One region of the uncultured Psychrobacillus sp. genome, then DNA from elsewhere that is predicted to be linked to it. Evidence: predicted binding sites of a transcription regulator. Region 1 holds the regulator's gene; the other holds the start of a gene.
What was found. Region 1 encodes LexA, which represses DNA repair genes until DNA is damaged. Its sites were predicted from a motif close to CGAACATATGTTCG; they were not measured.
Positions count from the first base shown of each region.

Region 2: a site for LexA is predicted at 9,318-9,331, ahead of Q0371_RS07415 (UV damage repair protein UvrX). Genes of this name have one in related genera too.

Region 1 is NZ_CALIED010000071.1:30,522-45,694, forward strand. It holds gene Q0371_RS14520 (hypothetical protein) at 1-247, opposite strand, end outside; gene Q0371_RS14525 (hypothetical protein) at 536-775, shown strand; gene Q0371_RS14530 (hypothetical protein) at 839-1,435, opposite strand; gene Q0371_RS14535 (hypothetical protein) at 1,952-2,539, opposite strand; gene Q0371_RS14540 (DinB family protein) at 2,714-3,163, opposite strand; gene lexA (transcriptional repressor LexA) at 3,416-4,036, opposite strand; gene Q0371_RS14550 (LysM peptidoglycan-binding domain-containing protein) at 4,210-4,521, shown strand; gene Q0371_RS14555 (recombinase family protein) at 4,518-5,165, shown strand; gene Q0371_RS14560 (DUF896 domain-containing protein) at 5,231-5,464, shown strand; gene tkt (transketolase) at 5,551-7,551, shown strand; gene Q0371_RS14570 (YneF family protein) at 7,701-7,922, shown strand; gene Q0371_RS14575 (hypothetical protein) at 8,130-8,663, shown strand; gene Q0371_RS19220 (NUDIX hydrolase N-terminal domain-containing protein) at 8,847-8,966, opposite strand; gene Q0371_RS14580 (alpha/beta hydrolase) at 9,207-10,166, opposite strand; gene Q0371_RS14585 (hydroxymethylglutaryl-CoA lyase) at 10,176-11,072, opposite strand; gene Q0371_RS14590 (acetyl-CoA C-acetyltransferase) at 11,165-12,367, shown strand; gene Q0371_RS14595 (YqkE family protein) at 12,383-12,646, shown strand; gene Q0371_RS14600 (helix-turn-helix transcriptional regulator) at 12,896-13,102, shown strand; gene Q0371_RS14605 (hypothetical protein) at 13,099-13,581, shown strand; gene Q0371_RS14610 (hypothetical protein) at 14,054-15,173, shown strand, end outside.
Region 2 is NZ_CALIED010000034.1:1,520-16,692, reverse strand. It holds gene ileS (isoleucine--tRNA ligase) at 1-432, shown strand, start outside; gene Q0371_RS07455 (hypothetical protein) at 484-948, opposite strand; gene Q0371_RS07450 (methyltransferase domain-containing protein) at 1,043-1,843, shown strand; gene Q0371_RS07445 (HD domain-containing protein) at 1,882-3,288, opposite strand; gene Q0371_RS07440 (hypothetical protein) at 3,741-3,902, shown strand; gene Q0371_RS07435 (ABC transporter permease subunit) at 4,596-5,435, shown strand; gene Q0371_RS07430 (ABC transporter permease subunit) at 5,432-6,472, shown strand; gene Q0371_RS07425 (hypothetical protein) at 6,780-7,172, shown strand; one part of gene Q0371_RS07420 (IS3 family transposase) at 7,332-7,965, shown strand; one part of gene Q0371_RS07420 (IS3 family transposase) at 7,965-8,905, shown strand; gene Q0371_RS07415 (UV damage repair protein UvrX) at 9,379-10,632, shown strand; gene Q0371_RS07410 (cytoplasmic protein) at 10,693-11,196, opposite strand; partial or broken gene Q0371_RS19200 (MFS transporter) at 11,653-12,134, shown strand; gene Q0371_RS07400 (MFS transporter) at 12,117-12,830, shown strand; gene Q0371_RS07395 (GNAT family N-acetyltransferase) at 12,970-13,404, opposite strand; gene Q0371_RS07390 (GNAT family N-acetyltransferase) at 14,087-14,518, shown strand; gene Q0371_RS07385 (VOC family protein) at 14,597-14,995, shown strand; gene Q0371_RS07380 (GNAT family N-acetyltransferase) at 15,027-15,173, shown strand, end outside.

The sequences.
Region 1 (15,173 bases):
GAATATCGGTCCCAACCTTGTAAGTCCCCGATTTAATCTTCCCGTCATCCTTCTTTTTGGTTTCCTCCTTTTCCTCTGTAGGTTTGTCAGAGGTAGTGGTATCATCCGTTTTGTTTGTAGTTTGATCGGTTGCGGTATCATTTGTAGCGTCTTCATCTCCGCCACCTGTAGTTAATACAATGATTATAATAATGACGATTACCCAGAACCACCACTTTTTATAAAACGGCTTTTTTGACTTTCCCATATATTTCTCCACCAATCATAAGAAAAGATTTGTTTAAACATTAAGAGGTTGCCCAATAATGTTATTTTTTATGAGTTATGATAGAGATTTAATTACTAAAAAAGGAAAGATAAAGGAGTTCATTGTTAGAAAGGAGAATAGTGTATGAAGACGTGGCGAGAATAAAATTATTTTGGTGATTTTTTTACAGGGGATATATGAAGTGTCTACTTCTATAGGGTAGGAAGGAGAAAGAGAGAAGAATAATACATTCCACTATAAATATGGTACAAGTGAAGAGGTGCATTGATGTTCGAAAAAATAAGAGTAACCTTGTTGGTATGTGCAATTGTATTTGGAGTTTTAGATTTACTAACCGAACTGAATTTATTACCTTTTATGGCGTTGTTCATAGGTGCAAATTGTTTTCTATTAGGGTTAAACGATTTAAAAAAAGAGAACAAAGTATTTATGGGTTATACATTTATGATGATCTCTTTGATACTAGTTTTAATGGCTATAATCAGTTTATTTAAACCTTATTATTAAAAAATGAGCTTGGCAAAATGTTTACCAGCCCATTTTTTATATTCTTTCTTTATTATAGCTGTATTAATCTATTCCATATTCCTTGATGAGTGTCTCCATTTTTCTGCCGAACTCACGATCCAATTTTCGTACTTCATTTAAAATTTCATTTGCCTTTGTAATTTTATCTGGGTCGTTGGCATCCATGCCGGCTGCAACCTCACTAAATGCAATGTGCTGCTTGCTAATGGCATCTATTAGTAACTCATGGGTAGCTGCAATATCATCATTAGGGGGAATGATTGCTTCTATGTTTTCTAGTACAAACATATTTTGCGGCAGTATTTCTTCATAAATGGCAGTAGCAAATGTATAGCTATCGATTTCACCATTTGATGCACCCATTCTAAGTTCATCCCACTGTACCGCTAAGTCAGATACCTGCATATAAGCGTCTCGTACATCATCAACATAATACTGTATCAATTCCTTGTCGGCTGTCACAACTTCTGTTTTTTCTTCTTCCTTCGTAACTTCTTTTTCTACTTTAGTTTCAGACTCTTCTTCCTTTTTGACGACTTCCACCGTTTCCTTCTCGGGCTTTGCTTCCTTTGAAGATGGAGAACAGGCAGTCACTCCCAGAATAAGGGAAATTAACCCTATCATGAACCATTTCTTCATTTTATTAACCCCTTCCTGTAATTGGAAAGTACTATATTTTTAGTACACGGATCTTTCATACATCTTTTAAACGGGCTAACAAATGCGATACCAGTGAAGGACATACTAAGACCTTCCTAAGCTGATTTCTTTTTATTTTCGATGAATAAAAAATCACTTACTTAATATATTCAGATGAAAAAATGAAGTCACTGCTATTTGGTTAATGATCGCTTGTAAAATAGCTTTTGTGCGTTGGTAATAGGGTGTTTTAAGGGGATATAAAAATATAAAGATGAGTATTTTCTTAAATAGCAAAATCCTGATTAAACGCTAACATTTACAAATAAGTGATTGTAGCGGCAGGTCACGACATCAGGATGATGGCTTAACCTGAACAACTGAAAGCGTCTGTCAGAAATATATTCACTCAGATGTTATGAAAAAGGGAAGGAGGTTCTTTGGAAATAAAAAAAGATGGACATGAATATATCATGCCATCTTAATGTCTTTTGGTGTATGTGATTTTTTTACAAATCAATCTATATTATATTCAAGTAGTAAATTCTCCATCTCTCTTCCAAATTCGCGATCAAGTTTTCTTACCTCACTCAAAATTTCGTTCGCCTTAGTCATTTTATTGGAATCGTATGTGTCCATAGCAGTAGCAACCTCACTAAATGCTATATGCTGTTTATTGATTGCGTCTATAAAAAGTTCATGGGTACGAGCAATTTCATCATTCGGAGGGACTATTGCTTCAATTACTTCAATAATAGCCATGTTTTGGGGTAACAAATCTGTTCTGATTACTTCAGCGAATTCTGGAGGAGTTACCTCTCCTGTGGAGGAGCCTATTCTTAGAGCATCCCACTGAGCTCCTAAATTAGTAGTCTCCATATAAATTTCCCTAACTTCCGTGACATACGTTTCAACGGCTTCTCGATCTTTAAAATTTTCAGGTACTTTAGTAGATACCATTTCTGCCTCTGTTTTACTAGCTTTAAGTTCTATTGGTCGTTTTTCCTTGTCAGCTATTGGGGGAGTAACCTCTTCATTTGAATTACAGGCAACTAAGTAAATAGTGCACGAAAGTAAAAATATTAATTTTAGTCCTTTCCTCATATTTTCTCTCCTTTTCTTATTTGGGTTGTAACACACATATATGGAAGGTTTTTCTTGAACTATAAAACTTTACCCTTCGTCGCAAAAAGAAAAACCAAAAAAGGAGAAAATTGTATAAAATAAATGAAAAATAGAGTATTTAATATTTTTTAGTAGAAATGTATGTAATAGTTGTTAGAATAATGGTTTTTCAAATTGGTTCAGATGGGCAATCACAGCTAGTTGACCAATATGGTAGGCCTCGTGACCATACACATGCTGAAATACCCAACCAATTGTCGGAACTGATGGAGGGATCCACCCGTCAGAAAATGATGGCACGTCTATAAGCTGGTCAAATTGTAAAACATCCAAAGAGTTAAGAATAAAATCAGTTTCCATTCTGATTTCCTCGTAAGCTGTTAAGATTTCTCGAGGTGGTGAATAAGCATCAACAGTAACTTTAGGTTTCTTTTTAAAAGCTATTTCATTGATCCAGAAATCCTCACTTGTGGCTATATGAGATACTACCCAGGCTACATTATTAGAGTAATTAGGGTGAACTTTCACCCAATTTTCTTCAGACAAATTTTTAAGGTAAGGTATTAAGGTTTTTCGAAAATCGTTACGATAAGGAAATTGCAATTTGAATCTTCCTTTCCACGGTTAGTAGATTATGATTCTCTTTTGTTAAGTTCTTTCATAAAAAGACGAGGGGGAAGTGTAGACTTAAGGTGTAAAAGCAAGATAAGAAATTATTAGTAAAAACAAAACCCCCTCACATATAAATGTGAAGGGGTTTTTCGATGATCTAAACAGAAATGTCCACTTTCTAGTTTAGATATGATATCGGCTCTACGTAATCATACTATGATACGGAAATAAGTCAAGAGATTATTAGTGGATATGTCGGTAAACTCCAACTACTTTTCCTAAAATCGAAACTTGGTTCACAATAATAGGGTCCATAGTCGAGTTTTCTGGTTGTAATCTAAAATATGTTTTTTCTTTAAAGAACCGTTTCACAGTAGCTTCGTCGTCCTCAGTCATTGCAACTACAATATCCCCATTATTAGCAGATTGTTGTTGTTTAACCACAACATAATCTCCATTCAAGATTCCAGCTTCAATCATACTGTCACCCATAATTTCTAACATGAATAGATGGTCGTCCGATGTACCAAACGTTTCAGGTAAAGGAAAAAATTCTTCAACATTTTCAATAGCTGTTATAGGCATACCGGCAGTAACTTTACCAACCAAAGGAACATGCACAACACCCTGTCTTTCCACAGAAACTTCCAAACCGTCCAAAATTTCAATAGCGCGTGGTTTTGTAGGATCTCTCCGAATTAACCCTTTACTCTCTAATCTTGCTAAGTGACCATGCACTGTAGAGCTTGAGGCAAGTCCAACAGCCTCGCCAATTTCACGTACGGAAGGTGGATAGCCTTTTTTACGAACCTCTTCTTTTATAAAAGCTAAAATATCTTCCTGTCTTTTCGACGCTTTCTTCAATGAGTTCACCTCTTTTAGTAATAAATTACCTACTATATTAATACTTGTTAATAGTATAACAGTGTCCTATACAATATGCAAACATAGGTTCTAAAATATGTTGACAAAAACAAATGTTCGCATTAGTATTAAAATGTAGATACGAACAAACATTCTTATTTGGAGGTTTTAACATGAATTGGGTAAAAAACAATTATTTTTTAGCGTTATTTTTAGGACTTAATCTAATTTTCATAACAACTATGGCTATTACACATACAATCTCGGCAGAAAAAGATTACGAAATTCATATAGAACAAGGAGATTCCCTTTGGGGACTTGCTAGTGAATATGGAGTAAAAGATTCAAAAGAAGACTGGATAAGTAAAGTTATCGAAATGAATAATTTATATGATACCTCTATTAAACCAGGAGATGTTATAGTAATTCCAAAGGTAAGTGAGAACTATCACTTAAATTATGGAACAGAGGTAGCAGGAGAATGAAATCAGTTATTTATTGTCGGGTAAGTACAGACAAGTCTACTCAAGAAACTTCACTAGAGAGACAAGAAGAAGAGTTAATAGATTTTGCAACAAAACAGGGTTATGAGGTTTCTCAAGTATTCTTAGACCAGCATAGTGGGTACGATGTGGAGAGAGATGGCCTACTAGAAATGCTTAATTATGTGAAGGAGAATGATATTAAAGCTGTATTTGTCCAAGATGAAACTAGAATCGGCAGAGGAAATGGGAGAATGGCAGTCCTTCATATGCTGCAGAAAACGAATACTACCGTATTTACATTGCAAGATAAAGGGATATTAAACCTTAATGAAATGGATTCTATGCTTTTAGAAATTCTTGCCTTAGTTGAGGAGTATCAACGCAAAATTCACAACGCCAAAATTAAACGTGGGATGAAACGAGCAATCTCGCAAGGTTATAAGCCAGAAAAGAATTTAAAAACTCGAGGGAATCCTGAAGGAAGAGATCGTATAGATATACCAGTTGATGAAATAGTCCGGTTAAGAAATGCAGGACTAACTTATGAGGAAATTACATCCACTCTCAAAGGGTTAGGATTTCATATAAGTAAAGCTACCGTACATAGAAGATATATTGAATATAAAGAAGCACACGAAGAGTAAAGACTTGCACTTCGTGTGTTTTTTTCATACCTTTATATAAGAGATAGCTGAAAGGATGAAATTAAATGTTAAGTAAAGAAAAATTAGCACGTATAAACGAGCTGTCAAAGAAATCTAAGTCTAGTGGATTATCTATTGAAGAGGCAAAAGAACAAAGTGCACTACGCAAAGAATATTTGGAAACGTTTAGAGCGACGATGAGAGATACAATTGAACATGTGAAAGTTATTGACCCTTCTGGAAATGACGTAACGCCAGAAAAGGTTCAGCAAGCAAAAAAGGGTAAATTTCTGAATTAACTAATCATTTTAGAAACCTTGATAATACAGAGATTGTTGTCTACACTAATAATATAGAAAAAAATTTGTTCGAGAGGATGTCATTCATGTCATTACAATCAGATTTATTAGCAATTACGACTATACGTACTCTTTCTATCGATGCAATCGATAAAGCAAACTCTGGTCACCCTGGTCTTCCAATGGGGGCTGCACCAATGGCTTATACGTTATGGACAAAACATTTACGCCACAATCCGAGCAACCCTAATTGGTTTAACCGCGACCGTTTTGTTTTATCTGCTGGTCATGGCTCTATGCTGTTATACAGCTTGCTACATCTTGGCGGATATGATCTTCCAATGGAAGAGATTAAAAACTTCAGACAGTGGAACTCTAAAACTCCCGGACATCCAGAATTCCGCCACACTGCTGGGGTAGAAGCAACTACTGGTCCATTAGGACAAGGAATTGGTATGGCTGTAGGTATGGCAATGGCCGAGGCTCATTTAGCTGCCACTTATAATAAAGAAGGACACTCTGTTGTTGATCACTATACGTACGCGTTATGTGGCGATGGGGATTTAATGGAAGGTGTAGCTGCTGAAGCTATTTCACTAGCAGGCCACTTGAAGTTAGATAAATTAATCGTATTGTATGATAGTAATGATATTTCATTAGATGGAGATTTACATAAATCTTTCTCTGAAAATATAGCTAAGCGTTTTGAATCTTATGGATGGAATCATATATACGTAGAAGATGGAAATGACATCGAAGCTATTTCTGCTGCTATCGATAAAGCTAAATCACAAAATGATAAGCCAACTATTATCGAAGTTAAAACAGTCATTGGATTTGGTTCACCAAACCGATCAGGTAAAGCAGATGCGCATGGTATGCCACTTGGAAAAGAAGAATCTCTTTTAGCTAAAGCAGAGTACAAATGGTTATTTGAGGAAGATTTCTATGTTCCAGAGGAAGTATACGAGACTTTCAAGGAAGCTGCAGAACGTCAAGGCGTTCAAGAAGAAGCATCTTGGAATGATAAATTTGCAGCATATGAAAAAGAATTCCCAGAATTAGCAGCAACTTTAAATCAAGCGATTAAAGGAGAAATGCCTGCAAACTTTGCAGATGCTCTTAAATCATATGAAGAAGGTTCTTCACAGGCAAGTCGTGCTGCTTCAGGAGAAGCAATTAACGCAATTGCTCAGAATCTACCTTCATTCTTTGGAGGAAGTGCTGACTTAGCTGGTTCTAACAAAACTACTATTAAAAATGCTGGCGATTTCTCTGCTGAAAACTATGCAGGTAAAAACATCTGGTTTGGAGTACGTGAATTTGCAATGGGAGCTGCACTTAACGGTATGGCATTACATGGTGGTCTTCATGTATTTGGCGGTACATTCTTCGTATTTAGTGATTATGTTCGACCAGCAATTCGTCTATCTGCCTTAATGGGATTACCAGTTACTTATGTATTTACACATGACAGTATTGCAGTAGGAGAAGATGGTCCAACTCATGAGCCAGTTGAGCACTTAGCATCACTAAGAGCGATGCCAGGTCTATCAGTTATACGACCAGCTGATTCAAACGAAACTGCTGAAGCATGGAAGCTAGCTGTTTCTTCTAAAGATCAACCGACTGTATTAGTTCTATCACGTCAAAATCTACCAACACTAAAAGGTTCTGTGGAACAAGCAAGTGAGGGAGTTGCAAAAGGTGCTTATGTCGTTTCTCCAGCAGAAAATGCAGAAGGTATCTTATTAGCAACTGGTTCAGAGGTTGGGCTAGCAGTAGAAGCTCAAAAAGCTTTAGCGGCTGAAGGAATTCAAGTTTCTGTAGTTTCTATGCCTTCATGGGATAGATTTGAAAAACAAGATGCTGCATATAAAAATGCAGTACTACCTTCTAATTTAACAAAACGTCTTGCGATTGAGATGGGATCTTCTCTTGGTTGGCATCGTTATGTTGGATTCGAAGGGGACGTAATTGCAATCGATACATTCGGTGCAAGTGCTCCTGGTGAAATCGTTATGAAAGAATACGGATTTAATGTAGAAAATGTTGTTTCTAAAATGAAAAACTTACTACAAAAATAATATTCTTATGTGCAATTCGAATACTTGGTCTTAAAAGTATTCGAATTGCTATTTTTTAAAAGAAATTATATAGAATGCCTAGCCAATTTATAGTATAATTTCAATTGGTGTCTTGTACACGTAGAGAAGTTGGTAAAGGAGGAAAAACATTGGATACTTGGATATGGGTTGTTATAGTAATTGTCGCTTTAATCGGTGGTGTTGTAATTGGATTTTTTGCAGCACGTCAATATATGATGAAATATTTGAAAGAAAATCCACCAATCAACGAACAAATGCTACGTATGATGATGGCACAGATGGGTCGTAAACCATCCGAAAAACAAGTGAAACAAATGATGAACCAAATGAATAAAATGCAAAATAAATAATAAAGCCACTTAGCAAAGTGCTTTCTGACTATAGACAACTCATTTATATTTGAGTTGTCTATAGTCTTTTTTTATGAACAATCCGGCCAAATTATAGAATAATTATGTAGTTGAAACTTAATATTGCTTAAATCGTAATAAGTATTAGAGTGAGGGATATAAAAAATGTATAACCATGAATAAGCCACTGAGAAAGGTGAGATACAAATGAAACAATATCAATTCAATGATGTGTTATACATGAAAAAAAAGAATGCTATTCAAGTGGAAAACAGGGAGAAAGAGAGTGTTGGAACCATTGAAGAAGCAGATATTTCAAGATGTGAAAAGGGAAGTGTAGTGTCATTTACTGCTCACAAGGGATCCGAAATTAAGATCGGGATTAAAAAACGAAATATCAAAAACTTTCTTATTGCTACATACATCATTGAAACAGAAGAGAAGACCTATTTTTTGAAAGATAAGCAAGGGAATAGCCTACTCTACTTTTGTGTTTTAGGAAATATTGATGAACAAGACATACGAATTGAGGAAAATTGGAGCAACGAGATAGAAGTGAAAATAAATCAAATTCATATCGCTACTATTAAACCAAATGAATTCACGCTTAAAACAACTATACTCACTGAGGACCACATTTGCGAATCATCTTTACTTTTTGCTGTTATTATTTTGATGTACTTTATGTATAAAATTTATAAGAATGAATCCGAATCTATTGAAAATATATTTTTGGATTAATATAGGTACAACTAGGTACTCAAGTATAATCTTAAAGTCTTAATATAGAAGCATTCAATTGGATTCATTGAATTTTAGGATTAGTCGATTGTTTTTGTATTTTCTACTAGTAAAGGTGTTACTCTGCGTATCGAGTAATGTCGAACGATATTTACAAATCCAATAATGCTTTTCTTAATTTCGCTAATTCGAAGTACTCTGCATCATTTCATACCTTTCAATATCATACGGATTATGTGTATATTCTATCCCGAACTGAGCTGTCGAGCGAACATGTTCTAATAACTTTAATTTATTTTCCATATATAATCCTCGCCTTATTAATGCAAAATCCCCAATTGATATAACTCCTTTTATTACATTATTAAATTGGAATATTTTTTTATACTATCTAAAAACCAAATGGAAATGATTTCTAAGCTTCTAGCGGACGTTTTCCATGAAATGAGCGTTAAGATCATCATGTTCAATGTCCAGCTACATTAAAAGAAGATGACCCAAGTATTAAAGGTCATCTTCTTTATCTGTTAGAAAAATTTAGAATCAGTTATTCGTAAAAGTTTGTATCGGATTCTCTTCTCCTAGCAGGTCATATTGCTTTAAGAAATCTGAGACGATTTCCTCATATTCCTTGCTGTTCTCATTAAACGATTTAGCATGAGCCCCAATATCAAATAGCTTTAACATCTTTGGACCTCTTTTCTTTTCATATAAGTCCTCAGTCATTTTCGGTAGTATAAAATCGTCCTCCAGGCTATGAATAAATAGGACAGGCTTTTCAATTTTGTCTACTACATCAATGGGGGATACTAAATTCAGGGTGTACCCATCTCGAAACTTTAAGAAAAAATTTGCAAATCGGATTGCTAAGCTTGAACGAAGAGGGGTTGTTTGAGTCATAATGTGATACACTTGCTCTTCAAAGTTGGAAAATGCACAATCGGAGATATAGAAATCTGCATCATCCACAATGGAACCAGCATAGAGAAGGGTGGTGGCTGCGCCCATGGATTCTCCATGTATACCAATAACTGCATTTTCACCTGCCCTTTCTCTAACGGCTTCCACAATAGCCTGTAAATCCATTTTTTCATAATAACCGAAGCTTGTCGTTTTTCCACCAGAATCCCCATGTCTACGGTGGTCATATACAACACTATTAAATCCCAGTCGTTCAAACATCCTAACAAATCTAAGTGAATTGATCTTGTTCTCTGTAACGCCATGACAAATAATAACGTAGTTACTCGTTTCTAATGGCTCGATGAAAATCGCTTTAAGTGAGTATCCGTTTTTAGAGGGGATCCATCGCTCTAATTTATTTACTGCTGTATACCAAGCTTCATCAAATCGTTTGGATGTAAGCTCCCGGTTATAAATAAAATCATCTTCTTTTTTCTTCATATACATAAGTTTGTTTGTAAGAAAAAAGCCGAATATAGTAGCAACAGCAGAAATAATACTTGTAAAAATACTCGTCCAAACAATTACTCTTTTTCTCAAGGTCAACACCTACTTGCTTTTAAATAGTTTATACATACCTGTTTCAATTGGTCTGGACACATAAGGAGAAATTATGTCGACAGCGTTTAATAATTCATCTATGTCGATATTAGTGGTAATATCCATTTTATGTAGCATATTCACGACATCCTCAGTTGCTACATTGCCTGTTGCACCCGGTGCAAAAGGACACCCCCCTAAACCACCAGCCGAAGTATCGAATCGAGATACACCTGCTTGTAACGCTGCAAATATATTGGCAATACCCATTTTGCGAGTATCATGAAAATGGGCAGTAATTAATGTATGAGGAAACTCATTTATTAACGTATGGAAAAGTGCGTAGCTTTCTTTTGGATTCGCCATTCCAATAGTGTCCGCCACGCTAAGCTCTTGTACACCCCATGACACAAATTCCTTACATAGTTCAGTTACTTTTTCCGGATCGACTGCACCCTCAAAAGGACAATAAAAAGCAGTGGAAATACATGCACGGACAAAATATCCGTCTTCTATTAATTTTTCTACAAGAGGCTTTAATTCATTCATACTTTCTCTAGTAGTTTTGTTAATATTTTTTTTATTAAAGCTATCTGAAACGCCAACAAAAACAGCGACACTTTTAGCTCCATTTTCCAATGCTAGGTCTATTCCTTTTTTGTTTGGTGTTAGTACAAATTGTCTACCCACTTTTTTCGCATTTGTAACAATTTCTTTTGCATCACTCATTTGTGGTACCCATTTAGGTGACACAAAGGAGCTTAGTTCCATTTCCTCTACCCCAGCTTGTTGAAGTTGCTCGATAAATAACAGCTTTACATCAGTTGGTACTACATTTTTTTCATTTTGTAGACCATCCCGTGGACCTACCTCGATAATTGTCACTTTTTTTGGTAAACTATACATATTCATCCCTCCCTCTTTTATTGTAAAGAAAGGTTGGTTGAACAAGCAAATTTTAAAATTTTTGTTTCATAGTTTTATTGAAAATAGGGGATATGAAGGAGGAAATTCACGTGACAAATGAAGTTGTAATCGTAAGTGCAGTTAGAACTGCTATTGGTTCTTTTCAAGGCGCACTAAAGGATGTTCCGGCAACAAAGCTTGGAGCAATTGTAATTGATAAGGCTTTAGAAAAAGCTGGAGTTTCTAAGGAATCAGTGGATGAAGTAATCATGGGGAATGTGCTTCAGGCTGGTCTTGGACAAAACCCTGCTAGACAGGCTTCGATACAAGCAGGTTTACCACAATCCGTTTCGGCTTTAACTATAAATAAAGTATGTGGTTCAGGTCTTAAAGCAATACATTTGGCAACACAAGCGATTATTGCTGGAGATGCAGATATAGTTGTTGCTGGTGGTATGGAGAATATGAGTCAAGCTCCATATCTATTAAAAAATGCTAGAGAAGGGTTCCGAATGGGCGATCAAAAAGTAGTAGACAGTATGGTTTCTGATGGTCTATGGTGTGCTTTTAACGATTACCATATGGGAATAACAGCAGAAAATCTTTGTGACCGCTATGATATTTCACGTGAGGAGCAGGACAAATTTTCTGCTCGGTCTCAAGCAAGAGCAGCAGAAGCTGTAGAGACCGGCAAGTTTAATGATGAAATAGTTCCTGTTGAGATTCCTCAAAGAAAAGGCGAGCCTGTTATCTTTGATAAGGATGAATATCCGAAAAAAGGGTCAACAGAGGAAAAGCTAGCTGGTTTGCGTCCTGCTTTTAAAAAGGACGGTTCAGTTACGGCTGGAAATGCTTCGGGTATTAACGACGGCGCAGCAGCTGTTGTCGTAATGTCCAAACAAAAGGCTGAAGAACTAGGCTTAAAACCATTAGCTACAATTCTTGCTAATGCATCTGCTGGAGTAGATCCAAGCGTGATGGGAATTGGACCTGTGGAAGCAGTGAAAAAAGTGTTGAATAGATCAAAACTATCCTTAAGTGAAATCGAGCTAATTGAAGCAAATGAAGCTTTTGCTGCTCAATCTATAGCAGTAGATAGAGAGCTTGCCTTCAATCATGATATACTAAATGTAAATGGTGGAGCAATTGCTTTAGGTCATCCAATCGGTGCGAGTGGTGCTCGAATTTTCGTTACTTTACTTCATGAAATGGAGAAAAGAGATGCTAAAACGGGGCTGGCGACACTTTGCATAGGTGGAGGACAAGGCGTAGCCACTATTGTGAAACGCTCATAAAGTAGGTGAATAATATTGGCTAAGAAGAAACAAAAAAGACAGCAACAGCCTAATTTTAAATCTTCAGCTGTAAAAGAAGATGGGAATTCTCTTTCAGATCAGCTTTCTATGGATGTGCTTGCTAAGTTAAAAGAAACTAAGAAGCAATTAGTCACAGCTGAGCAAGAGAAGGAAGAAGAAAGACAGGCACAGCTTGCTTTTGAAAAGAAACAAAAAGAAAAAAACAAATCCTTCGAAGAATTGCTCGATGAGTATGGCTTTAGTGGTTCTAAGTTCTAAAAAAAATGAATGGCCCCTAGAATTTTGCGGACAGCAAAATTTTAGGGGCCATTTTTGAATCATAATGAGTGAAAATTTATAACGATACTGACCAGGTAATTTACTTCAGAGGACTAAAGTTTTTTCACTTATGAACTAGAAATTGATTATATGAACTTATATTTATCTCCACTTTAATGTAAGAAATACTTTACTTTATGTCTGGTTTACTTTACATTAAAGGTAATTAAAAAACAGTGGAGGGAATAAATGGAGATAAAGAATCGTTTAAAAGAACTGAGAGCAAGGTCTAACCTTACACAAAAGGACTTATCAGAAAAAGTAGGTGTAACGCGTCAGACTATTGTCTCGCTGGAGAAAGGAACCTATGTGCCATCGCTGTTACTCGCGATGAATATAGCGGAAGTGTTTCAGGAGCCAATTGAAAAAATCTTTTTCAAGGGGGATGGCAAATGAAGATTGTTCTATTTGAAAGTATCAGCAAAATCATTATTATAGGGGTGCTTGCATTTGCAATGGGGTTTGCTTATGAAAACATCTGGTTGATGGATGAATTTGATAGAGGGTTGTCAAACGGTGAAGTTATAAACGTGGAAGTAAAATTTAGTTGGTGGCCATTTATCCTCAGTATTTTATTAATGATACTTCAATCAATTCTGTCTCTAAGATTGAAGTCAAAAAAAAGGGCAGACATCCTTTTGAAGTTTGGAGAATTTCAAGATGGAGATGAACGGGAGCTGAGCATCACCAATAAAGCATCCAGAGCTTCTCATGTTGCTTTTACATTGAGTGCAATTACTGCAATGTTGATTATGGTTCTTTCTACAAATTACATTTATCTACATCCTGCATTTCCTATCTATTTATTTGCAGGAACAATAGTTGCTTCCGGCATAGCTTATGCTATAGCATGGTGCGTTGAATATTATAAGTGAATGAGGTTGAGAGAAAAATAAATTAAAGAAACGTGAAATCTGTAGCTTGATTTCACGGTTTATTTGTTTAAGAAGCCAGCTGATTCTTGTAAGACAATCTTTTTGTTCGTAGAGAAGGTGGCGACTCCTAGGGGACAAGCTCGAGGGAGAGACTACAGGCTAAGGCCACGTGCCCCCAGGAAAGCGTCCACCGTAGCGGAGAACTACTGGGTTCGAATTTCTTCTCTATTATGAACTTTCAATTAAGCAAAAAATAAAGCATTAAAATCTATTAAGCTTGGAGATATATTTCCAAGCTCTTTTTTCTGTTCCTTTTTAAACCCACCTGTAGCTAACGTCATCCTACAAATATAAAAGTTTATAAAATTTTCAAATAACTAATTGATAAAAATACCCAGTTATACTATGATTATCATAACAATATTATAGACAGGTAATATACATGTCTTTTTTATAGAGGAGTGACCGTTAAATGAGGATGGCAAAAGTGGGGGTTCTTTTAGATAGAGAGGAAACCGAAAAACAGTGGAAGAAAGGGGAAAATGTATTTGACCGCTATTTGGAAGAGATTCTTGATCATGTAAGACTGCCTTATAAAAAAATAGATTCAATCGAGGAGCTTGACTCCTTTGATTTAATGATGGTGGCTTGTTGCCCTAATACAGAAGCTGCTCAAACTAAAATTTTAGATTATGTAGAAAATGGAGGTACAGTAATTTCATATGGCGATCTTCATTGTCTAAAAGAAAGGTTAGGCTTCAGTTCCCATTCTATTCCTGCTATAGGCTATGCAGAGCTTTCTTCTTTTCTTAACCAGTCAACGTCTCTTCGTTATTTACACGCGGATCCATGGGTCTATTTTGGAGATCAGTTAGAGATCCAACAATTTGGAGCGTTACTAGAGGGCAATGGAGATGCCCTTCTTCAAATTAAATATGGAAAAGGGACCATTGAACGCTGGGCCGTCTCTATTCCCCAAACAATTGTAGGCTTACAGCAAGGTACTGCTCCTATAACAGAAGACGGAGTTCCTGCTCCCGACGGAAGTGCAAACTTGGATGAGGAGATATTAAAGGCGGACGACGGCTTTATGCTCGATTGGGACCTAGACCGAACGGTTACTGAAACAGGTATGCCTTATTTTCCCCATCCGTATGCTGATTTATGGAGAGAAGCGTTAATAGAGCATTTGGTAAAGTGTGCTCTCGATAAAAATCTTACGCTTCCTTTCATTGATTATTGGCCAGCAGGAGTAGAACATGTTGCTTTAATCTCTCATGATAGTGACTTGAACGTGGACGAATCAGCACAAATAACGTTAGATACCCTAAAGGAAGAAGGCGTGCAATCGACTTGGTGTATGATTGTGCCTGGATATAATCCTTCTATTTACAATCAAATCAAGGCAGATGGGCATGAGCTAGCTCTACACTATAATGCATTAGAATCAGACAATGGAATTTGGTCAGAAAGTGCCTTTCATGCACAGCTTACTTGGTTGCAGCAGACAGTGGGTATAGAACAAGTGACGTCCAATAAAAATCACTATACGAGGTTTGAAGGCTGGGGAGAATTTTTTACTTGGTGTGAGA
Region 2 (15,173 bases), on a different contig from region 1:
AGGCTAAATAACTTAACATCTAGTCAGGTAAGCGAGCTTATTCAAAATAGAAGTATAAAGTTAGAAGAAAATCTTGTTTTACTAGAAGACGTTTTAATAGAGAATAAAGTAAAGGATGGCTTTGCTTATGGAACTAGTAATGACATGACCGTTGTGATAAATGTGACATTAACGGAAGCCTTGATACGTGAGGGGTGGATGCGTGAGTTAATCAGGGCAATCCAATCCTATCGGAAGCAGTTGCTTTTACCTGTAGAAAAAAGAGTAAATATCACCCTTCACACAACTGCCGAGATGCATGCAATCATAAACAATTTTTATCCATTGTTAGAACAAAGTGTATTAATGAATCAGCTTATCGTTAAACAACAAAGAGTATCAGGTATAAGTGTGACGATTGGTGGTCATGAGATTGAAATAGCACTCGAATAAAAACTAAAAAAAGGGACATTCTTTCGCGAATGGTCCCTTTTCAAGTCTCTATTAATGCCAAGTATTTCTTTCCACTAAACGAGCATATAAAACATAAAACTCTCTTTCTGGATATTTCTGTTTCATTTTATCAATATGTTTAACAGCATACTCTTCTGCCTCTTCATAAGTGAGGTGGGTCATAGTGCCGCCTGAATTGGTGTACATAGGAGAAGTTGCTTCGTTAATTTGTACAAAGGTGAATGTGATATAAATCTTTTCAGGAAGGTATTGGGCTCTTTTTAATTCGTCATCTGCTGTTCGATCGTTTTCTGAAAAGTAGAATGTATCATGCTTATTCAACAATCCAACTCTCTTTAGTACCCACAGATCCGTGTAACCCATAGAAACTTCTTCTCGAAGGTTTGTATAAATTTCCTCTAGGCTATCACCTATTTTAGGGAAGGCATCTCCTCGGTTGGTTAAGTAAACAAAGTAGCTGATATTTTCAGTTTCATCCAGTAACTTCTTGATCATTTTGTTCCTCCTTTTGTTATGATAAAGTAAGTATATTACATTAATTCATACTATTGTTTATTTTCATTTAAACTTTAGTGAAAGGGTAGTGAAAATGGAAAAATTATTAACTTATATGAAGACAGTAGGAAGTTCTTCTATTCAACGTATACAGCTTCAACATCGCCTAGGGCTGGTACAAGCCTTTAATATTGAAAAGGGCATGAGAGTGCTAGAAATCGGGTGTGGTCAAGGTGATACAACAGTCGCATTGGCAGATGCAGTAGGTGAAACAGGATTTGTAATGGCAATTGATATTGCTGGCAGAGATTACGGTAAACCCATAACCTTAGGAGAAGCAACTGACTTTATAAAATCGTCCCCAATAGGTAACCGAATATCTTTTGATCTAGAAGCAGACTTCCTAACGATGAAAATAGACGAGGCATATGATGTAGCTATTCTCTCTCACTGTCTTTGGTATTTTCAAGAACCTGCTACGTTGCTTTCTTATCTTAAACGATTAAAGAAGGTAGCTAAGCGCATATGTATCGCTGAGTGGGATTTAGAATGGACTAAGCCAGAGCAGCTTGCCCACTTTTATTCAGCGAGCATATTGGCAATATATGCAGAACAGTTTGAAGACGAGGGTAATATCCAAAATATTTTCCACAAGGAACAACTTAAAGATATGCTGAAAGAGTCAGATTGGAACCTTGTTGACTCGAAAAATGTGGATGCATCGTTCCTACAGGACGGCAAATGGGAAGTAGACTATGCGATATCAGTGAGAGAGAAATTTAATCATTCTCCCGTTAAAATACAGACGCTAATTCAGAGTTATTATGCCTTACTAGAGAAAGCTTCAAATAAGAATGTTCAATCATTAAACAGTATAGTATTAATCGCAAACTAGCCTAACACGCCATAAGATTGCTAGACTCTTATGGAATGTTAGGCAGGGTTTGTCTCATCATTCACGATATCGGTTATTTCTTTAACAGCCTTTGAGGTTTTCACAAAATGAAGCCACTTTGCATTAGCGGTGATTTTATTTTTCACATGGAGCTCTACTATATCTTTATCCTTTAAAATTGTTTGAAGTGAGCTTATCTTGCCATTTACTTTGGCAAAGGCTAGTTTATTTGCCAAATTCGGATTAAGTGCATATGCAAAGTCAATGATGTTGGAGTTAATTGGTAACTTAATAATATCCATTTTTGGTGTGTATATTTCTATTTCTTTATAAAAAAGTTCTAAAGAGACTAGCTCACAAAATGCAATTGGGTTATTGGTAATGGATTTAGCAAAAGGAATCGAATTCCCTAAAAGAGAGGTACTTAGAGTTGTAGAATCAATGGTCTTTAAGCAAGCGAATATCCCATTCTGGTAGAAGTATTGTGTTTGCCTATCCTGTAAAACAATTGTCATTGGAATCCCAGCTACCCTAACCTTTGTTTTGAGCTGTTTGATAAAGGGGTGTTTTTCAATGGCAATTTGGTCTACAAAATGATCTGGCATTGTTTCAAATGTGGAATGCACGAGACCAAGAGCTGTATAGCAGTTGAAGGTAGAATCAATGGTAATGTGAACAGTAAACATATCAGAAAGGTAAAATCCTTCACTTAACAAGTTGTACCCTTGAAATAAGGGGATATTAATCCATCTATGTTTGGTAATTATGTGTGAAGTATCCTCTTTCATTAGTTTGGTAATAAATTCCTCATATGATTCTTCATAAACTTTTGTATAGTTATTTATCTTCTCTCGAAATTGCTTATACCGTTCCGGATGCAAATAGCTGAAGGCTAGCTCTTCCAACTCCCTTTGGAGTGTAAACAACCCTATTCTTTCTGCTAATGGTGAAAAATAAAGAAGTGTTTCGTTTGAATAGGGAATTTTCTTTTCCGTTCTTTTGATAGCCAGGGTTCTCATATTATGCAAACGATCTGCTAGTTTAATAGCTGCTATTCGTATATCTTGAATAGCATAGGATAGGAGCTTCTCCATATTAATGGCACTATACTCCTCTTTTTCAAACGTACCTTTTTCAAACTTCGTTAACCCATCCACGATAAAGGCGACATCTTTTCCAAATAAAAGCTCGATTTCCTTGAGATCAACTGTTGTATCTTCCACTACATCATGAAGTAAGGAGCAGACTAAAGTCGTTATGTCCGCCTTGTATTCGGACAAAATCAGGCACACCTCGAAAGGGTGGATAATGTAAGGTTCACCAGTTGCTCGTGTTTGGCCAACATGCGCCTTTTCAGCAAAATCCATGGCACTTTTTAGTTGAACTAATTCTCTTTCCTCTAAATAGTTACAGCTATGTATAAGCTGCTCTTTTACTTCCTTCATTTGAAAATCACCTCCATTTATTAATATATGTATTAAGTCCTCCTTGAGCAAAGCAATTTAGACTAATAAGTGGTATTTATATTTATTCTACCGAAATGTCAGAATTCCTTTTTAAAGGATAGAACAATCCTAAACATTTGGAGTCTCCCCGTATGAGCGCCAATAAATGAATGGAGAGTGTCCCATAAACAGTGAAAACTCGCCCGTAAAATATGAAATAATGTCCCATAAGGATTAAGAAGTGTCCCATAAATAAGGAAAGCGCCCGTAAATGGTTGGAGAGTGTCCCATAAACAGTGAAAACTCGCCCATAAAATATGATAAGTGTCCCATAAATTGAGTGTAATTCACTCGAGGTCACATGTTTCTAAACTATCTATTCGATGATCCTAATTTTTGATTAAAAGTTTCTTTTTAGATAAATTTAAAGTAATGCTTGAGGAGGGTTTAATATGAAATGTGGTGCAAAATGCTTTTTAGTGGAGATGGAAGTGAATGGAGTAGTAGAGGTTATAGCGGTGAACGCCCGATCACCAATTGAGGCAAGAAAAACTATTCGTTTAGAATATGGGAAAGAAACTAAGGTTCTCACAGTTACTCCCGAAAAAAGTTAGCCAATAATTTATAGATTATTTTTCTGAACGTTATATTAAATGACGCAAAAAATGAGCTGGACCACGTACTCCAAGCTCATTTTTTGATTGTGGTGTTTTAATAAAAACACAGTTATTCAATTTAGTCGACCTTTTTAGTAAAAGCCCAGATAAGACTAATTATTACTGAGCTTAATATAGTTGCCATTAATAAGGAAAATAAACTTACAAATAAAAATGAACCATAATCCTCTAATTCCTTAAACGGATTATCTGTAATGAAAGAATCACTTATCAGAAATACTAATAAAGTTGGGATAAAGATATAGGGAAATAATTTCTTGAAATAGCTGTTGAAATCTAGATATTTAGAGTTTTTTGTTTTGCTTATCATATAAAATCCCCCGTAGATAAACTACACCGTTGAGTGTCGCTCCAGAATTGAGTAATGCCACTTATATTCATTACTTTACATATATTAACTTATTCGACATAGTCGGATAAAAACCTTCCTCTTCATCATAAACTTCAAAGTTAACCATTTACCCATTACAGAGATTGTTAGGAATCATAGTTTAAGTGAAGCATCTAACAATTAAAACTAAAAACTACCTTTTTCCTCTAAATATATTGAGTCTCCTGAAAATTCTCTTTTATTCGTTAATTATTGTGATATGATAATTTCATCGTAAATTTTAGTCACGGGGGATTATTATGAAAGTTTTTTGGAGATGGATGTTTCAGCTAGGTGTTGCGTTTATTGGTATTGTACTGATTAGTGGATTACCGTTGTTAATTACAGGCTTCCAGCAAGGGGAGTTTTGGTGGAAAGAATATAGAGACCACCTATTTGGATTGTTTCCTTTAAGTAAACTATTAGAAAAATATGCGGGTTTGCATATTGGAGAATACATCCAATATTCTCTCGAGACTTTATTTTTGGCACTTATAGTGGCTGTTCTGTTAGCTCTATTTTTTACTGTGATCACTATGTTATGTAAAGAACGAGTTAGACAGCGGATTAAAACTGTTTTTTTCTTTTTGGAATCAATTCCGGATATATTGATTATAATGCTCATTCAGCTTCTAGTAATCATCATTCATAGGCATACAGGAGTATTTGTGAAGATAGCCGTTACAGGTGGGGAGAAAATTTATTTGCTTCCAGTAGTATGTTTGATGATTCTTCCTATGGTTCAGCTTTACCGATTAAGTATGCTTACTTTTGAGGCAGAGGAACGGAAAATGTATACAGAGCTTGCAAGATCGCTTGGATTCGGCAAATTGATTATTTTACTCATACATATGTTTAGAAATGCGATTATTAGTATCTTTTTTCAATCGAAAAAAACGATGTGGTTTATGCTTTCCAACTTATTTATCCTAGAACGTATGTTTAACATGCCAGGTATTATGTTTTATTTGAGTGCCAATATAACCGGAGAGTTATTTTTTATAACGGTGTGTAGCTTCTTTTTCCCAGTGTTCCTCCTGTATAGCTTTGGTGAATGGTATTTTCTACGTCATGTGAACAAGGGGAGAGCAATAGGATGAAGCAAAAATCAGTGTGGAGACAGCCTTATTTTGTGTTTGGATTTATTATATTAGCCTTCTTTTTATTAGGCAGTTTTATATTTGAATGGATTTTTGGACCAGATCCGAAGCAAACCTACTTTTTAATGGAGAATGGCAGAGTTATAGAAGCTGCGCCACTATCCCCTAGCTGGATGCATCCACTTGGGACGGATCAGTATGGCTATGACATGTTTGCTAAAATCATGCTTGGTGCAAAATATACCATCATATCGGCAATGGGTGTTGCAGCTGTCCGAATGCTCATCGCAGTACCGTTAGGGTTTGCAATCGGTACTTATTGGCAGAAGAGACGTACGCTTATTAACAGTGCTATTGATCCTCTACATTATATTCCCATGACGATCTTTTCTTATCTAATGCTTTACCCTGTGTTATGGGAGCCGATGGAGGGATTTTCTACAACAGTATGGGAGCGAATTATTATTCAAGTGGTATTAATGGCAATCATTACGGTACCGATAGTAGCTTCACTTATAGGTAATGAGGCGAACCTTCTCTATCAGGAGGAATATGTTTTAGCTTCTAAAACACTGGGTGCCGGCCGACCAAGAATTATTACTCGTCATCTATTTCCAATGATGAGAGAGAAGTTATTTGTTTTATATGGCCAACAGGTAGTAGAAACATTAGTGGTGTTCACACATCTAGGATTGTTGCAATTATATATTGGAGGTACGGCAGTTAGCTATGATCCTATGTTTGGAGACCCTCCAAAATCGATTGCCTATGAATGGGCTGGACTTTTTGGATCATCCTTCCGTTACCTACAAGGTGTGCCTTGGCTCCCACTAGGCCCTGCTATATGCTTTGCCTTAGTTATTTTAGCCATTTCCGCCATGATAGAAGGTTATACTCGGGCAGTGAATGGGCAAGTCAGAATTCCAAAGAGAAAGAAAGTGGCGTTTGTATCTGAGGACGTCGTGGAATGGAATAAGCAACAGCTACAGGATAAAATGCAACTTTTACATGAGGGGAAAGAAAAGCAGAAAGTTTAGGGAAATCTATAAATATCCTCTAAAGGCAGAGGTTACGATGTAGAGTGAATGACAGCTAGGCTCACATCAAAGACAAGCCTATGTTAACTAACGAGTTTATTTTAGAGGCACAAACATAGTAAAACGCACTTAAATTCAAAAAGTAATTCACAGTGCGTTTTTACTGTTTTAATTTTTGGGGATTAGTAGGTGAATTACACAATTAGGATAATGGATATTTATGTTAAAATGATATTACGGATCTAGAAAGATTGTAAAAGGGTGTCCTAGCGCTAACCGGGCAGGTTAATAAAATGGAGGGGAATTTTTGAAAAGAAACAAAGTACTATTTTTCATTATATCTGTGATTTTTTTATTATGCTTAGTGTGGATCTTATTTCCTAATAAAAGTTCAGAAGTAAAAAGTTTCACCTATGAGATAGAGGAAAACAATGATGACCTCATTTTTGAAGTTAACTTTCAATTCACTAATTATGCAGATGATTTTAGTTATGCAACTATTGTTTTAGACAGTATTTTTTATCAGCGACTTAAGAATCCCGAATCTATTGAACCCATTTTTTTAAACGGTGGAGTATCTGGTTCTACAACAATAATTATTAACAAAGAGGATTTAACTCCAGACTTTATTGAATCGTTAAAATCGAAGGAAATAAATCCTTTTCGTGCTATAAGTATCGGGGAAGAAATTATTTTGTAATAAATCAACTGATTGAGGCGTTCGTTAAAAAAGATAGAAAAGATCTGTGACATAACTAGTCAATAAATTAAAAGACGTGAGATCAGCAACTGATATGCTCCCCAATAGGTAGACAGATGAAAAAACAAAAATCTGTTTACCTGTTGGGGGTATTTTTTTATGGCGCGAAGTAAGCATACAGTTGAACAAAAGCTAACCGTTCTCCAACTGTTTGAGGATGGAAAATATACATTAGAAGAAATTTGTAGAATGCATGAATTAACCTATACTACACTTTACCGTTGGCAAGTGAAATATAAAGCGGAAGGATTAGAGGGGTTGAAGGAATCAAAAACTTGGAAACCTTACTCCAAAGAACTGAAGGAAGCTGCGGTACTAGATTATACACGTAATGGACTAACCATGAATGAAATACTCGCAAAATATCAAGTGAGTAGTGATTCTGTTTTGTATGGTTGGATTCGCAAGTATAATAGTCATAGCGAATTAAAAGACTCAAGAAAAGGAATGAGTAAAACTATGACTAAAGCTAGATCAACAACGGTAGAGGAACGCATTGAAATTGCACAATATTGCTTAAACAATCAACGAAATTATCTAGCAACTGCAGAAAAATATGGGGTTTCGTATCAACAAGTGTATAGCTGGGTGAAGAAATTAGAAACAGCAGGCGAAATGGCATTAAAAGACGGTCGTGGGCGCACGAAATCAATGGAAGAATTAACAGATGAAGAGAAATTAAAATTACGCATGCAACAAATGGAACGGGAAATGGAACGCTTGCGTGCAGAAAACTTATTCTTAAAAAAGTTAGAGGAAATCGAGAGGAGGCGTTAATCAATCAAATTCGCTTACAACAGCGTTATCTAGCGATTCAGGAACTACATACAGAGGAACGAATTCCGGTTATCGTCTTATGTAAAATCGCTAAAATTTCACGTGCTGCCTATTATAAATGGTGCGCGCGCACCTCAACAAAGCGCGAACAAGAAAACGAAGCTTTATTAGAGGGGATTCGCCTACTATACGACCAGGTTGATGGAATCTATGGATACCGTCGTATGACGCTGACGATCAATCGTTATCGTGAATTGGCAGGCTCACCTACGTACAATGAAAAACGAATTTACCGTTTAATGCGTATGTATCTAATACAATCTGTCATTCGTCGAAAACGAAAAGGATATAAGAAATCTACACCACAACACGTTGCAGAAAATCTGTTAAATCGTAATTTTAAGGCTTCCAAGCCAAATGAAAAATGGTGTACAGATATTACCGAATTCAAATATGGTGTCGGAAGAAAAGCATATTTAAGTGCGATTATTGATTTACACGACGGGTCGATTATTGGTTATAAACTAGGTAAATCCAATAATAATCGTTTAGTCTTTGACACGATTATTCCAGTGATCGAACAATTACCAGCTGGCGCCTTAACGATGATTCATAGTGATCGTGGCTTTCAATATACTTCGAAGGGATTTAAACGCATCGTAGATGGCGCTAAAATGACGCACAGCATGTCCCGAGTTGGCCGTTGTTTGGACAACGCTCCAATCGAGAATTTTTGGGGTACACTGAAATCAGAAATGTATTATTTACGGGAATTCCAGTCGTTTGAGGAATTAAGAAAAGCAGTTGATGTTTATATTTACTTTTACAATCATCAACGTTATCAAAAACGACTAAACGGCCTGAGCCCTTTAGAATTCAGAGCTCAAGCCGCTTAGTTCAATTTTTATTATTTACACTGTCTACTTGACAGGGGGCAGTCCAAACTTGATTTCATGTCTTTACTTTTTTAAGATAACTGATTTCTAATAAAAAATAATTTCTCTCTTCTCATTGGTTGGAGCAAAGCGACGAGGAGATTGAAATCGTGCACCGCAGAAAGCGCCCGCCGTAGCGGAAAACAGCTATATTGTATTTTGAAGAGACTTTTGTTGCAACCTTTTTTATCTTTGAAATATACTGTGATTCATTTTGTGAAATACTGTGTTATTAAGACGGTCATTTTACGTTTTGCACCTCACAAGTAAACCCGTAATTGTAATGAGTTTTTAAATTTAATATGGCCATCCGAGCAAAGGTCAGCCAGTCCGATACACCTCCTCCTCCAATGGTCTACATTACCATTGAATAAGAACGTATGTTTGTAATATACTAAGAGGAACGAATGTTTCTTTTGGGAGGGGAAGCTTTTATGTATGAGGGCTTAGAAAATCGAAGCATTATTTGTATAGACATCCGCAGCTTTTTTGCAAGCTGTGCTGCGGCAGAGGCGGGGCTTGATGTGATGAATACGCCTATTGCGGTTATTGGAAACTTGGAGCAGAAGGGAAGTATTGTGCTTGCTGCTTCACCTCCGATGAAAAAAAGGTTTGGTGTTAAAACGGGGTCCAGATTATTTGAAATACCAGACGATCCATCCATCCATCTGCTAGAGCCGAAAATGGAGTTTTTTGTTCGGGTTTCAATGGAGATAACACGTTATTTAAATCAGTTTGTCCCAAGTGAATCTATTCATGTGTACAGCGTGGATGAATGCTTTGCTGATTTAGGAGGAACCGAAAAGCTTTGGGGACCAATTGAGCGTACAGTCAAACGTATTCAGGATGGCCTGCATTATCAGTTTCAGCTTCCATGTGCAGTGGGATTGGGGCCGAATATGCTTGTGGCAAAGCTGGCACTTGATTTAGAGGCCAAAAAAACTGGCTTTGCCAAATGGACATATAAAGACATCCCTAAAAAGCTGTGGCCTGTTTCCCCGTTAAGTGAAATGTGGGGGATAGGATCACGATTGGAAAAAACGTTAAATAATATGGGGATTTTCAATGTAGGGCAGCTCGCAAACACTTCCTTGGATCTACTGGAGGAAAAATTTGGAGTGATGGGAAATCAGCTGTACCACCATGCCTGGGGGATAGATCTCTCGGAACTGGGAGCACCCATTGTAGATGGTCAAATAAGCTATGGAAAGGGTCAAGTATTGTTTCGCGACTATCGAACGAAAAAAGAAGTAATGGCAGTCATACTGGAAATGTGTGAGGACGTGGCAAGGCGAGCAAGAGAAGCTAATATGGTTGGACGCACTATCCATCTATCGGTCGGTTATAGTAAGGAGGTTTTTGGTGGTGGATTCAATCGTTCACGCTCTATAGATGAACCAACGAATGCGACCATGAAAATCTATAAAATATGCGAGCAGATTTTTGATGACTTTTACGACCGCAGTCCGGTAAGGAAACTATCCATTTCGATCACCAATCTAGAGCCAGAGAACTCGATGCAGCTAAGCCTTTTTGAGGAAGGGAAGTGGAAGGAACGAAAGCTTGGGAAAACGATGGATTATCTTCGGAACAAGTATGGTTCAACCGCTGTTTTACGTGCAGTTTCCTATACGGAAGCTGGAACTGCTGTTAAGCGGGCGGGCCTACTTGGAGGACATAAGAAATAAAAAAAGGAGGACTTGGACGTTGGTCACAAGCCTCCTTTTTTACATACTAGAACCACTATTTTAGTCTAGCTTAATCATGATAGTGTCATAAGGCATTACTTTCATACTTGGCTTAATGCATTGGTCATTTACCAAAATAGAACCGCTTTTTATTTTATCAACGACAACAGTCCTACTCCAATCAGGTATTTGTTGAGAAAGAAGAGAGTCAATACGATACACTCCTTCTATAGATTTAATCATTATATGAACTTCCGATACTCGATTTTCTAGATAAAGATGGACGGGTATTTCTGTCAAAATGCTTTTTTGATGTACAGGCTCTCGTCCATAAACCCTCTCATGCTTACGAAAAGCTTTATAAATGTCTAGCTTTTTATTCCAAGTGTGGTTTTTTTCACATTTGTAAATAGCAAATCGGTATATATGCTTCCCATTAGAATTATGTCTTCGTATATTAGTGTCGGTAAACGTAGAGTTTTTCCCACACATTTTGCAATGCTTTATCTCTGAACGAACTGTTTGCTTCTTTAGAATTTCCCAATCATGACGTATAACGGTCATTTCCTTCACCTCATATAAGATAAAGGAACAATTGCATCCGTTTGGACATTGGTAGAATCGTTATTAATTTGTACAACAAAAAAGAGACCCCAAAAGGATCCCTAAAAGCATACGAAACTACTGGTGTGCTCTTGTTCCTTTGTAATGGTAGATGGGCAGACTAATCCCTTGGTTAAAATAATCAGGAAAAGTGCTATCCAATTTAGTTGATCCATTACAAAGTAAATGTTGGCATAAGAGTTTTGTATCCTTTCTCCAAACAGATTTAATCGTATTGTAACATAAAATTTTTTATTTTGAGAATAGTTAAATTAATTAACTCTGTTAAAGGCTAGAGTTGTTTTTTCGTGAAGCGATTTAGTTTGTGAATGTTACACTTAAGCTAACGCAGCGGTTTAGTTGAACAAGAGGTCCTTTTTATAGCTTTAAAGAATATACATGTAACAATAATTATAAATGGGGGATGTAATGGAGTTTAGTGGGAAGGTAGGTTTAAGTGTTGGTTGGATAACATTGTTTTTAATGGGTATTGACTTATTTGTAGTATCTCCTTTACTACCGTTCATTTCGGAAGCCTATAATGTTAGTTCAGCGATGACTGGATGGATGGTAACAGTTTTTGCAGTCACATATGCTTTTTCCGCTCCTTTCTTTGGATGGTTTCAGATAAAAATGGACGGAGACCATTAATTACATTTGGCTTATTGTTGTTCGTCATTTCTAACATACTAACTGCTTTTGCTCCTTCATTTTTTTGGTTAATTGTTAGTCGTGTTTTAGCTGGTTTATCTGTTGCTTCAATTACTCCTTTGATTTACGCAATCATTGGAGATACTGCACCACCAAATCGGACAGGGACATGGCTTTCGATTGTTGTTTCAGGACACTTAACAGCTCTTTGGGCAGGAGCTCCATTCGGTATGTTATTAGAGCATTTTCTCGGTTGGCGTTCAGTATTTGTTATAATGGCTGTTATAGGAGCTATATTGGCAGTAGTAAATTTCAACACCTGGAAATATGTTCCTAGAATCTATTTAACAAGGAATCTATTTGAAGGAAATTTGCTAAGAATACTTGGTTCGGTAAGTGTTACAACCTTTTGGGCGATTTCAATGTATGCTCTTTATGTTTACTTAGGAGCTTCTCTTTATTCTGAAAATAGATTCTCATCAACAGAAATCGCATTAGCTATAACTTTTTATGGTATCGGAGCTGTTTTAGGAAGTCTTATAAGTGGACAATTAACAGATAGATTTGGAGAAAGGAATATATCGAAAGTTACGCTCATGTTCTTGACTCTAATATTTGTTTGTTTAGGTATATTCTTCACATCAGGTGATTGGATCTATTTCTTCTTGTTCTTATGGGCTTTAGTTGGGTATGCAGGATTTACTTCATACCAAGCAAGATTAGCGGTTGAATATTCATACGAACGAGGAATTGTCATGGCGTGGAATAATACCGCTTTGTATATTGGTATTACCCTTGGCTCAATGATTGGTGGTTTTGTCATTTCTAAATGGGGATACTCTTTCCTTCCGTATGTTTGTAGCATTGCAGCAGTTCTTAGTTTTGTCCTTAGTACCCAAAAAGTCAAAGAAACAAAAAAGGCATCAGCTGTTTCAGATACATGACCTCCGAATAAAGTCTTTTTGTTGAACTAACGAGGTGCTTAATAAAAAATCAATATCAAAGCAAAATGAGCCAGGAGGAAATATCCTAGCTCATTTTTTATGTGTATTTAAAATCAACCTTTACCTTTAACATAGCTAATTAATTTAACTGTTTGGTCATTAAAAGGTGGGGAATACCATCCTCCATGAAAGCATCGGAGGCTGTGTGATAACCGAGTTTCGCGTAGAAGCCCTCGGCGTGCGTTTGACCGTGAAGCTTAACCTTAGAAAGACGCATATCCTTCGCTATTTCCTCTAGGGAATGGATAATGACTTTTCCTAATCCGAGTTTACGGAATGGCTCTAAAATGCAGATGCGTTCTAGCTTTCCTACTCCATCGACCGCTCGAATACGACCCGTGCCTACTGCTTTATGATCGATAGACACTAAAATATGCTGGCACTGCCCATCCAACTGATCAAATTCATCAAATTCATCCTCTAAAGGGACACCCTGTTCTTCAACAAACACACTTTTTCTGATGTCAAAAGCTTCTTGTAATGAAGCATCAGATGCAATCTTTTCTATGTACATTATCATCATTCCTTTATAAATTAATATAAATCTATTATTTCATAAATTGAATCTATTTCCCAATTCGAGTTTTCAGTTAACGCTGTTTTTAAGAAGGTTTTTAACCTACGAATAGCGCATACTAAATTTAATCGTGAAAGTATTCTTCTTACAAGGAAGTGGAAGCTTAGTTGTTCACTAACCCTAAATATTACTAGATAAGGCTGCCAACTTCTTCAGGCAGCTTTTTCATTTTGATTGGGGATTGCGGGAAATTGGACTTAAACGGCGTTAAACACAATGGAAGTCTTTGGGGATAAGGAAGGTATTTTGCACATAAACAAAGAATTATTAAAACTAGGGGGTGAAAGCTCTGTATGTAATTGTCGCGTTAATAATAGTAATAACCTTTATAGTTTCAACTTTCTTATCCTTGTTTGTGTTAAAAAGGTGGGGTCGACGGAAGGCAATGCTGACAAGCTGTATAGTAAATGTGTGCTTTTTAGGAATAGCCGCGGCTAATTTGTATGCAATGGATGCTAAAGTATTTTTGAAGCTCACAAATAGCTCTTTAATTATCCTGTTATCCGTACCTATTCTCACATGGATCAATTGCTTCGTAATCATGCAAAAAAGTAAAAGATAGTAGTATTTTTATCATTATTTCAGAGCAATGGATAGACAGGAAGGGGGAGATATTTAGTTGAATGAAATTGTAGAAAACCAAATAGACATACATATTTTTAAGTTACTAGAGCTTGCCACGTCAACGGACAAAGTAATAGAAGAATATAATGCTTATCAACAAATAGAAACAAGAACGCTTTATGGCTGGAAAACCAATGACGTCTATGTTGCATGTATAGGAATAGAAATGATAGAGAGACATCATGCAGAAATAAAGCATATAGCAGTTACCCCAGATAGTCGAAAACAAAAGCTAGGAAGCAGGATGCTAGATTATGTCGTGCAGGAGTTAGGGCTTCATCGATTAACCGCGGAAACAGACTGTGAATCGGTAGGTTTTTATCGGCGATGTGGATTTACTGATTCGAGTCTTGGTGAAAAGTATCCTGGGGTAGAGCGGTTCTTGTGTGTGTGGGAAGAAAAGATCCTTGTTCATCAAACGAGATAGTGTGTCTAAGCATAATAAACGTATGAAGCAGGAGACAAAAACCAATATACAATCAAGTTAAATAACGGAGGAAAGCTAATGTTTTTTGAAATGACGGTCCAGATAAGAGTATCCGATTTCCAAAAAGGTCTTCAATGGTATAAAACGTTATTAAAAAGAGAGGCAGAGCTTATTCCACATGATGGGTTTGTGGAATGGGAAGTAATCTCAGGGTGTTGGCTTCAACTTTCAGTAGGCGTTCCAGCAAAGGGGAGCGGTCCATTGCGTTTAGCTGTGAAGGATTTGGAAGCAGAACGTGAACGAGTGATGAAGGAACTTTGTGTAGAATACTTCGAAATTCACTCGAGGGAAGAAGTTGGGGCCAAATGGGCTACTTTTATGGATCCATGGGAAAACCAAATTGGCTTTTTTGAATACATGGATAAACAGGAAGAAAAAGAGCGAATACAGTTGTTGAATAAGAATCAAAGTAATTAATAGCTCGTCTTCAGAAAGAGGGATTTTTTAAATGAACATTAGTATTGAAAGGCTAAAGATGGAGGATATAGAAGAGCTCTATCTTTTTGAATCCAAAAACAGGACTTATTTTGAACAGACCGTACCTTCAAGGGGAGGAGATTACTATCATCACGAAATATTTATGAGGAAGAATATT